Regions from separate parts of the Franzmannia qiaohouensis genome, predicted to be linked through region 1. Evidence: predicted binding sites of a transcription regulator. Region 1 holds the regulator's gene; each other region holds the start of a gene.
The links. Region 1 encodes PhoB, which activates phosphate uptake and scavenging genes when phosphate is short. Its sites were predicted from a motif close to TGTCATANNNNTGTCANA; they were not measured.
Positions count from the first base shown of each region.

Region 2: a site for PhoB is predicted at 1,808-1,825, ahead of QC821_RS05045 (DUF6482 family protein). Genes of this name have one in related genera too.
Region 3: a site for PhoB is predicted at 1,264-1,281, ahead of QC821_RS14220 (CYTH domain-containing protein). Genes of this name have one in related genera too.

Region 1 covers NZ_JARWAM010000001.1:345,597-348,869, reverse strand. The annotation lists gene QC821_RS01650 (chorismate--pyruvate lyase family protein) at 31-585, shown strand; gene ubiA (4-hydroxybenzoate octaprenyltransferase) at 615-1,499, shown strand; gene phoB (phosphate regulon transcriptional regulator PhoB) at 1,570-2,259, shown strand; gene phoR (phosphate regulon sensor histidine kinase PhoR) at 2,261-3,273, shown strand, end outside.
Region 2 covers NZ_JARWAM010000003.1:184,775-188,047, reverse strand. The annotation lists gene dnaB (replicative DNA helicase) at 8-1,396, shown strand; gene QC821_RS05050 (hypothetical protein) at 1,468-1,761, shown strand; gene QC821_RS05045 (DUF6482 family protein) at 1,911-2,213, shown strand; gene QC821_RS05040 (thiol-disulfide oxidoreductase DCC family protein) at 2,218-2,616, opposite strand; gene QC821_RS05035 (cryptochrome/photolyase family protein) at 2,616-3,273, opposite strand, start outside.
Region 3 covers NZ_JARWAM010000009.1:218,010-221,282, forward strand. The annotation lists gene QC821_RS14215 (ion transporter) at 1-357, opposite strand, end outside; gene QC821_RS14220 (CYTH domain-containing protein) at 375-1,235, opposite strand; gene QC821_RS14225 (TIGR00153 family protein) at 1,349-2,029, shown strand; gene QC821_RS14230 (inorganic phosphate transporter) at 2,082-3,273, shown strand, end outside.

The DNA of each region.
Region 1 (3,273 bases):
ACGGCCCCGTTTTTGACCCGGAGCCCGCCGGTGCCCGACCGCCCATCACTGAGCTTCCCGCGCTGCCGCTGGCGCCCCGCCGCCGCCCACCGCCCGGCCATGAGCGCCGACTGGTGGCAGTGGGTCGCCTCCAGCGACTCCTTGACCGCGCGGCTTGTCGCCGCCGCCGACGGTCGCCCGTTTCGCGTCAGGCTGCTCGATCAACGCCTGGGCCGGCCGCGCCTCGACGAGGCCCGAGCCCTGGGGCTGCCACGGCACCAGGCGGCCTGGCTACGCCAGGTGGCGCTATGTGTCGACCAGCGCCCCTGGGTGGTGGCCCGCTCGGTGGCGCCGCTTGCCCAGCTGCGCGGCCAACGCCTCGAGCGGCTCGGCGAGCGCTCGCTGGGCAGCTGGCTGTTTCGCCAGCCCGGCCTCGAGCGCAGCCCCATCGATGTCAGCGCCGATCCCGCGCCCTTCGCCGCCGCGCTGAACCCCTCGGGGCCCTGGGGCCGCCGCTCGGTATTTCGCCACGCCGGCTTCGCGGTGCTGGTACAGGAGTTCTTTCTCGCTACCATGGCGGATGAATTGGCGCTGCCACCGCGCTAGGCTAGGCTGCGTCGCTGCTGGAGACTGAAATGGACCATCCCCCTCGCCCTCGCGGCCTGAAACGCCTTCCCGACTTCCTGCGCCTGATGCGCCTCGACCGGCCGATCGGCACCTGGCTGCTGATGTGGCCGACGCTGTGGGCACTGTGGCTCGCCGCCGAGGGCCTGCCGAGCCGCGATATCCTGCTGATCTTCGTCGCCGGGGTCTACGCCATGCGCGCCGCCGGCTGCGTGATCAACGACTATGCCGACCGCCACGTCGACGGCCACGTCAAGCGCACCCGCGAGCGTCCGCTGGCCACCGGCCGCATCAGCGAGCAGGAGGCCAAGGGGCTGTTCGCCGGCCTGGTGGCGCTGGCCTTCCTGCTGGTGCTGTTCACCAACCTGTTCACCATCCTGCTGTCGATCGGCGGGGTGGTGCTGGCCTTTATCTACCCCTTCATGAAGCGCTACACCCACTTCCCGCAGGTGTTCCTGGGTGCCGCTTTCTCGTGGGCGATTCCCATGGCCTTCGGCGCCGTACTCGGCCATGTGCCGCCCGAGGCCTGGCTGCTGTTCGCCGCCAACCTGGCCTGGACGGTGGCCTACGATACCCAGTACGCCATGGTCGACCGCGACGACGACCTCAAGATCGGCATCAAGTCCACCGCGGTGCTGTTCGGCCGCGCCGACAAGGCGATCATCGGCCTGCTGCAGCTGGTCACCCTGGGCCTGCTCGGCTGGGTCGGCCAGCGCCTCGGGCTCGGCGCCTTCTACTGGCTCGGGCTGGCCGCCATGGCGGCGATCTTCGTCTACCAGCAGTGGCTGATCCACGACCGCTCCCGGGAGCACTGCTTCCAGGCCTTCCTCAACAACCACTGGGCGGGGCTGGTGCTGTTCACCGGACTGGCGCTGACGCTATGGCCGGAGGGGTAGGGTTGTCACGAGAATGTCATCTAAGCGCGGTGTAATCGCCATACTGTCATGACCCCGATGAGGCCACCGGATGACCGCCAAGACCGTTCTGATCGTCGATGACGAAGCCCCCATCCGCGAAATGATCGCTGTGGCCCTCGAGATGGCCGACTACCGGGTGCTCGAGGCCGACAACGCCCAGGATGCCCACGCCATGATCGTCGACGACCAGCCCGACTTGCTGCTGCTCGACTGGATGATGCCGGGCACCAGCGGCATCGAGCTGGCACGCCGCCTCAAGCGCGAGGAGACCACCAGCGAACTGCCGATCATCCTGCTCACCGCCAAGGGCGAGGAGGACAACAAGATCCAGGGCCTCGAGGCCGGCGCCGACGACTACATCACCAAGCCGTTCTCACCCCGCGAGCTGGTGGCGCGCCTCAAGGCCGTGCTACGCCGCACCACGCCCAAGGGCGTCGAGGAGGCGGTGGAGGTCGAGGGGCTGATACTCGACCCCGCCAGCCACCGGGTCAGCGCCCACGGCAGCGCGGTGGAGATCGGCCCCACCGAATATCGCCTGCTGCAGTTCTTCATGACGCACCAGGAACGCGCCTATACTCGTAGTCAGCTGCTCGACCAGGTGTGGGGCGGCAATGTCTATGTCGAGGAGCGAACCGTGGATGTGCATATCCGCCGCCTGCGCAAGGCGCTGGGCGAACCCCATCAGCACCTGATCCAGACCGTGCGCGGTACCGGCTATCGGTTCTCCGCCAAGATCTGACATGCGTCTCTGGAGCCGCGAGCTGTGGCGCCTGGCGCTGATCGTCGCCGCCGCCAGCCTGGTCGGCTGGTTGCTGGGTTTCGCCAGCCTCGGCCTGGCCGCAGGCCTGGCCATCGTGCTGCTGCTGCAGCTGCGCCAGCTGCACGCCCTGCACCGCTGGTTGACCCGCCACCCTCACGCCGAACCGCCCGCCGCCCGCGGCCTGTGGGGCGAACTGTTCGACCGTCTCTACAAGTATCAGAAGGCCCAGCGCATCACCCAGCAACGCCTGCGCGACACCCTCAAGCGCATCCAGGACTCCTCGGAGGCGATGAGCGACAGCGTGGTGATGCTCGACCGCCGCGGCGACCTGGAGTGGTGGAACAGCGCCGCCGGACACATGCTGGGGCTGCAGACCGTCCACGACCGCGGCCAGCACATCACCAACCTGCTGCGTGATCCGCGCTTCATCGACTACTTCAACGCCCGCGACTACCGCGAGCCGCTGACGCTGACCTCGCCCATCGATGAGCGCCAGGTGCTGCAGTTCCAGATCACCCTCTACGGCGACGACGAGCGGCTGCTGATGGCCCGCGACATCACCCGCCTGCACCGCCTCGAGCAGATGCGCCGCGACTTCGTGGCCAACGTCTCCCACGAGCTGCGCACGCCGCTGACGGTGCTGGCCGGCTACCTCGAAACCTACACCGACATCGCCGACCAGCTGCCACCGCGCCTGGCCCGTGGCCTGGGCCAGATGGAGGCCCAGACCTCGCGCATGCAGAACCTGGTCAACGACCTGCTGCTGCTGTCGCGGCTGGAGATCGACCGGCGCGGCGACGACGAAGCGCCGGTGGCCGTGGAGTCGCTGCTCGAGGCGATTCGCCGCGACGCCGAGTCGCTCTCCGCCGGGCGCCACCGCCTGCTGGTGGAGTGCCACGATCCGCGGCAGCTGGTGGGCAGCGAGCAAGAGCTACGCAGCGCCATCTCCAACCTGGTCTTCAACGCCGTGCGCTACGCCGGCGACGGCCGCCA
Region 2 (3,273 bases), on a different contig from region 1:
AAGCGTCATGAACGACATCGTAGAGACCGATAAGGAAACCGCCGCGCTCAAGGTGCCGCCCCATTCGCTGGAAGCCGAACAGTCGGTGCTGGGCGGACTGATGCTCGACAATCAGGCCTGGGACACCGTCTCCGAGCGGCTGGTGGGGGGAGACTTCTACCGCTACGAACATCGGCTGGTGTTCAACGCCATGCAGGGCCTGGCCGAGGGTGGCCACCCGCTGGACGTGGTGACCCTCTCCGAGGCGCTGGAGAACCGCGATCAGCTGGATACCGTGGGCGGGCTGGCCTACCTCGCCGAGCTGGCGCGCAATACCCCGTCGGCGAGCAACATCCGGGCCTACGCCGACATCGTCCGTGAACGCGCCACCCTGCGCAAACTGATCCAGGCTGCCAACCAGGTCGCCGAGAGTGCCTTCGCGCCCCAGGGGCGGCCCGCCGACGAGCTGGTCAACGAGGCCGAGCGGCTGGTGTTCCAGATCAGCGAAGAGCGGCCCAAGTCGGGCGGCCCGATCGGCATGAGCGAGCTGCTCGCCAAGGCGGTGGACCGCATCGACGAGCTGTTCAACATGCAGGGCGAGATGAGCGGGCTGTCGACCGGTTTTCGCGATCTCGACGACATGACCTCGGGGCTGCAGCCATCCGACCTGGTGATCATTGCCGGAAGGCCCTCAATGGGCAAGACCACCTTCGCCATGAACCTGGTCGAGCACGCGGTGATCTCCAGCGACAAGCCGGTGGTGGTGTTCTCCATGGAGATGCCCGCCGAATCGCTGATGCTGCGCATGCTGTCGTCGCTGGGGCGCATCGACCAGACTCGGGTGCGCACCGGCCAGCTCGAGGACGAGGACTGGCCGCGGCTGACCTCGGCGGTCAATCTGCTCAAGGACAAGCAGCTGTTCATCGACGACACCGCGGCGCTGTCGCCCAACGAGATGCGCTCGCGGGTGCGGCGCATCGTTCGCGAGCACGGCAATATCGGCCTGATCATGATCGACTATCTTCAGCTGATGCAGATCCCCGGCTTCTCCGAGAATCGCACCGGCGAGATCTCCGAGATCTCGCGCTCGTTGAAGGGGTTGGCCAAGGAGTTCGGCTGCCCGGTGGTATCGCTGTCGCAGCTCAACCGTTCGCTGGAGCAGCGTCCCAACAAGCGCCCGGTGATGTCCGACCTGCGCGAGTCGGGCGCCATCGAGCAGGACGCCGACGTGATCGCCTTCGTCTATCGCGACGAGGTCTATAATCCGGACAATCCCGACAATCAGGGGCTCGCCGAGCTGATCATCGGCAAGCAGCGTAACGGGCCCATCGGCACGGTGCACATGGCGTTCATCGGCAAGTACACGCGCTTCGAGGATCTGGCCCCGGATAGCTACGGCCAGCACTTCGGGGAATAGGGCCGGCCTTGAGCCGCGGCGCCCAGCCCGTATAATGCCGAGCCCCACGCAACCCGCAATCAGGAGGCCTCATGGCAGGCGGATTTCGACGCGGTAACCGCAAGCGCATTCCCAAGCTCGAGGGACGCGGCGAGCTCCAGGAGCTCGAGCGCGAAGGCCCGTTCAAGGAGTGGCTGGGCATGCCCGATCTCTACCGCCACCGGCTGGTGGTCGACGGCGTGACCTACAGCTACCAGACCGAGGACTCCGAGGTGCCGGTCAAGGTCGGCGACCGGGTGGTGTTCCGCTACAAGGAGACCAAGGCCGGCAACTGGGTCGATCGCAACTCGCTGGGCAAGGCGATCGATCCTGCCGACTATCAGTAAGCACGTAGAAAGCCGACTTGCGCCTGGAACTTGACGACTTGGACAGGGTCACAAATCTGTCGCTGTAGGGACACGACGCTGTCATCGGGTGGCGCCATGCTCACCCCTATTTACCTACCAATCGTCGTCATTTTTCGGGAGCTGGATCCATGGAGTTCGATCATCTCAAGGCCTTTGTGGCCGACCACGACAATTTCGAGATTCGCGTCATCAGCCACGCCGGCAGCCGCTACTATCAGCTCGAGCTGGAAGACGTGGAAGGGCAGCGCCATATGCTGTGCCGGCGCGGCAAGCCGGTGATGTTTCGCGCCCTCGACGACATCTACCTCGAGCTCAAGCGCGCCGGCATCCATCGCGCCTACCTGGTGCAGTACGTGGCCCACGACGAGATGATCGGGCGCGACGCCCACTATCATGACCCGCTGTCGTCGCGCATGCCGCTGGTTTTCTAGGCCTTCAGCGGCCCTTGCGCCGCGCCTGCCACCAGCGCCCCAGCCGCACCCGGCGGCGCGCGAACCAGCGATACCCCGCGTCCAACGCGCTTGCCAGCCCCGGTAGGCCGCTTATCCACACCAGCCGACGGTAGCCGAGCACCGCATACAGCGCACGGCTGGCATCCATCCCCACAAACCATTCGCCCGCTGCGTCGCGCAGATGCAGCCGACCCATCATTGTCTCGAAACTGCTGCCCAGCGCCTCGGCGTCGAAGCCGTCGGCCTGGATATCCACCAGTGCCACCCGGTCGCGACGCGGATGGCGCGCCAGCCACGCCACTTCGCGCTGGCATAGCGGGCAGTGCCCGTCGTGGAACAGCGTCACCGGTGAGCGGGCGGCGAGGGGGCGATGGCGTGACATCAAGAGGTCTCCTGGTGGTAGCCGGCGCGATGCGCCTGGTGCTGGGTGCCGCCGCCATAGCTCTCCTCGCCATCGAGGCGGGCAAGGAACGCCTCGGCCTGCTGACGGATGGCATCGCGCTTGGCGTCGGTCATGCGCCGCAGCGAGCCGTAGATCAGCGCCATGCGCGGGTTGTCGGAGAGCCGCTCGGCGTGGCGCTCGAGGAAGTGCCAGTAGAGGCTGTTGAGCGGGCAGGCGTGGGTACCGGTAATCTGCTTGGGATCGTAGCGACACTGGCGGCAGTGGTCGGACATGCGATCGATGTACTTGCCCGAGGCGCAGTAGGGCTTGGAGCCCATCAGGCCGCCGTCGGCGTGCAGCACCATGCCCAGGGTATTGGGCAATTCGACCCACTCGCAGGCGTCGGCGTAGACCGCCAGGTACCAGTCGCACAGCGCCTCGGGAGCGACGTCGCAGAGCAGCGCAAAATTGCCGGTGACCATCAGCCGCTGGATATGGTGGGCGTAGGCGTTGTCGCGGGTCATCTCGATAGCGCGTCTGAGGCAGCGCAGCTCGGTGTCGCCGCTCCAATAGAAATCTGGCAGCTGGCGCCGGGCAGCGAGGTGATTGCGGGTCTTGTAGGCGGGCATCTGGGTCCAGTAGAGACCGCGCACGTAC
Region 3 (3,273 bases), on a different contig from region 1:
CACCAGCGACTGGGTGCCCGGTACCACCAGCAGCAGCCAGGTGGGCAGGATCGCCAGCAGGTCGACCACGCCGTAGAAGCTCTTGAGGTAGTGGTGGGGGCGCTCCAGGCAGTAGATGCGCAGCAGCAGTTCCACGGTAAAGGCCAGGGTAAAGCCCCACTCCATCCAGTAGAACAGCCCTCCGTAGGCGGCGTTCAGGTGCTCGACGCTGTCGAGCATGACGATCAGCACGCTGGTCAGGATGGCAACGATCAGCGCGATATCGAAGCCCTTGGCCAGTGGCGTGTCCGACTCGAAGATGACCTGAAACAGCCGGGTGCGCAGGCCTTCGCCGGCGGGCTTGAGGGTGGGGTGCATGGGATCCTCCCGATCCGTCAGTCGGCGAGCCGCTGCGCCAGGGCCAGCGCCGCCTGGCCGCCGGCGAGATCGAGGCGGCCGCTTGCATCGAGGCCCTCGGCGGTGCGCCGGGCCAGGCCCTGAGTGTCGCGATCATCGGCGCTGGCGGCAACCCCGGCCAGCGCCGCGTGGGCGGCCTCGAGAAACGCTGGCCGGCGGCTATCGCGGAAGGCGTCGAGGGCGGCCATGGCGCGGTCGAAGCAGGCCCGCGGCGTGGTGTCGTCTTCAGGCAGCGTCCACTCACTGGCGCCCAGCGATGCCCCCCGGGCGGCCTTGCTGGCCTGGGAGGGGCGTAGCGCGACCCGCTCGGCAAGCAAGGCCGCCAGCTGCCACAGCGTGGCGATCTCGCCGGCCTTGAGCTCGAGCTCCAGCTCGCGGATCTCGACCTGCCGTCCGTCGGCGACGATCTCGCCCTGGTCCACGGCCAGCTCGATGCGGCTGCCGTGGTGCTCGAGCTGCCAGGTGAGGCGCTGGAAGTCGGTGCGAAAGCGCGGTGCCAGGGTATCGAGGGTGGCGTGATCCACATCGCGCATGGGCGCCAGGGCGGCGAGCCCGGGCAGATCCAGCGCCGGGCCGTCGATTTGCCACTCCCACTCGCCGCGCTGGGAGAGCCCGCCGCTGCCGGCACCGCTGGTCTTGAGCGTCTGCAGGTAGCGCCCGCCAACCTGGCGAATGCGCAGCGCCACCCGGGCCTTCTCGAGGGCGCCGTCGGGGGTGTCGAAGTAGGTGTTGCTCAAGCGGCGCGGGCCTTCGGCCCCGCTGGCCAGCAGCGGATGGTCGGGCAGGGCGGCGAGGTCGCCGTGCTCCACGGCGAGCTTGAGTTCGATTTCCTGGCTCATGAGCTAAGGCGCCCCTTGGCGCGGATGAGATGACAGTAAGATGAAATTTTCATGACGCTAAGGGTGGCAGTCTCTATACTGTCGCCGCCATTCCCAACTGCGCAAACCGCTCTATGGTAACCACCAATCCGTTCTCGGCGATGTTCGGTCGTTCGCCATTCCAGCCGCTGCTGGCGCATATCGTCAAGGTCAATGAGTGTGCCGACCAGCTGCTGCCGTTCTACGACGCCGCGCTCGCCGGCGACTGGGACGCCGCCGCTCGCCACCGTGAGGCGATCACCGACCTCGAGCACCAGGCCGACGAACTCAAGACCGAGCTGCGCCTCAACCTGCCCAACACCATGTTCCTGCCGGTATCGCGCTCCGACCTGCTCGACCTGATCAGTGTCCAGGACAAGATCGCCAACAAGGCCCGCGACATCACCGGCATCATGCTGGGGCGCTGCATGACCATGCCGCAGCCGCTGGCCCAGCCGATGCGCGACTACCTGGTGACCTCGGTGGCCTCGGTGGCCCAGGCACGCAAGGCGCTGGAGGAGCTCAAGGAGCTGCTCGAGTCGGGGTTCGGGCGCAACGTCACCGAGGTGATGCAGAACCTGATCCGCGATCTGCACGAGCTCGAGCACCAGACCGATGACCAGCAGGTGGCGATTCGCCGCCTGCTGTTCGAGCTGGAGAGCGAGCTGCCGCCGGTAGACGTGATTTTCCTCTACAAGATCATCGACTGGATAGGCGAACTCTCCGACCGCGCCGAGCGCGTCGGCAGCCGCCTGCAGATCCTCACCGCCCGCTGAGGCCTTGCACGTCGCCTCGTCCTGACCCGACACCTACATAGGACCCGACCCTATGTCGATCATTGCGCAACACGGCGAAATCTTCATCCTGCTGGCGTGTGCCTTCGGCTTCTTCATGGCCTGGGGCGTGGGTGCCAACGATGTCGCCAATGCCATGGGCACCTCGGTGGGCTCCAAGGCGATCACCATCAAGCAGGCGATCATCATCGCCGTGATCTTCGAGTTCCTCGGCGCCTGGCTGGCCGGCGGCGAGGTCACCTCGACCATTCGCGGCGGGATGATCGATCCCGACCTGCTCGACGGCAATCCCGAGCTGCTGGTCTACGGCATGCTCTCGGCGCTGCTGGCCGCGGCGATCTGGCTGATGGTCGCCTCGGCGCGGGGCTGGCCGGTCTCCACCACCCACTCCATCGTCGGTGCCATCGTCGGCTTCGGCGCGGTGGGGCTGGGGGTGGAGGCGGTGGCCTGGGGCCGGGTCGGCACCATCGCCTCGAGCTGGGTGGTGTCGCCGCTGCTGGCCGGCAGCATCGCCTTCATGCTGTTCAAGACCGTGCAGTACCTGATCTTCGAGGCCAAGGACCCGTTCGCCGCGGCCAAGCGCTATGTGCCGATGTTCGTATTCCTGGTCGGTTTCGTGGTCGCCATGGTCACCCTGACCAAGGGCCTGACCCACGTCGGCCTCGACCTCAGCTTCGGCCAGAGCCTGCTGCTGGCGATCCTGTTCGGCCTGGTCATCATGCTGCTGGGGATTGTGCTCGAGCGCAGCGCCAATCCCACCCGTCCGCCCGCCGACGACCACTTCGGCTATGCCGGGGTGGAGCGGGTGTTCGGCGTGCTGATGATCTTCACCGCCTGTGCCATGGCCTTCGCCCACGGCTCCAATGATGTCGCCAACGCGGTCGGGCCGCTGGCCGCGGTGATCAGCGTGGTACAGAGCGACGGCGTCATCGACAGCGCCGCCCTGGTGCCCTGGTGGGTATTGATCCTGGGCGGCGGCGGCATCGTCTTCGGCCTGGTCACCTACGGTCACAAGGTGATCGCCACCGTGGGTACCGGGATCACCGAGCTGACCCCCAGCCGCGGCTTTGCCGCGACCCTGGCCGCAGCCACCACCGTGGTACTGGCCTCGGGCACCGGGCTGCCGATCTCCACCACCCACACCCTGGTCGGGGCGATCCTGGGCGTTGGCCTGGCGCGTGGCATGGCGGCCCTCAACCTGCGGGTGATCGGCACCATCGTGATGT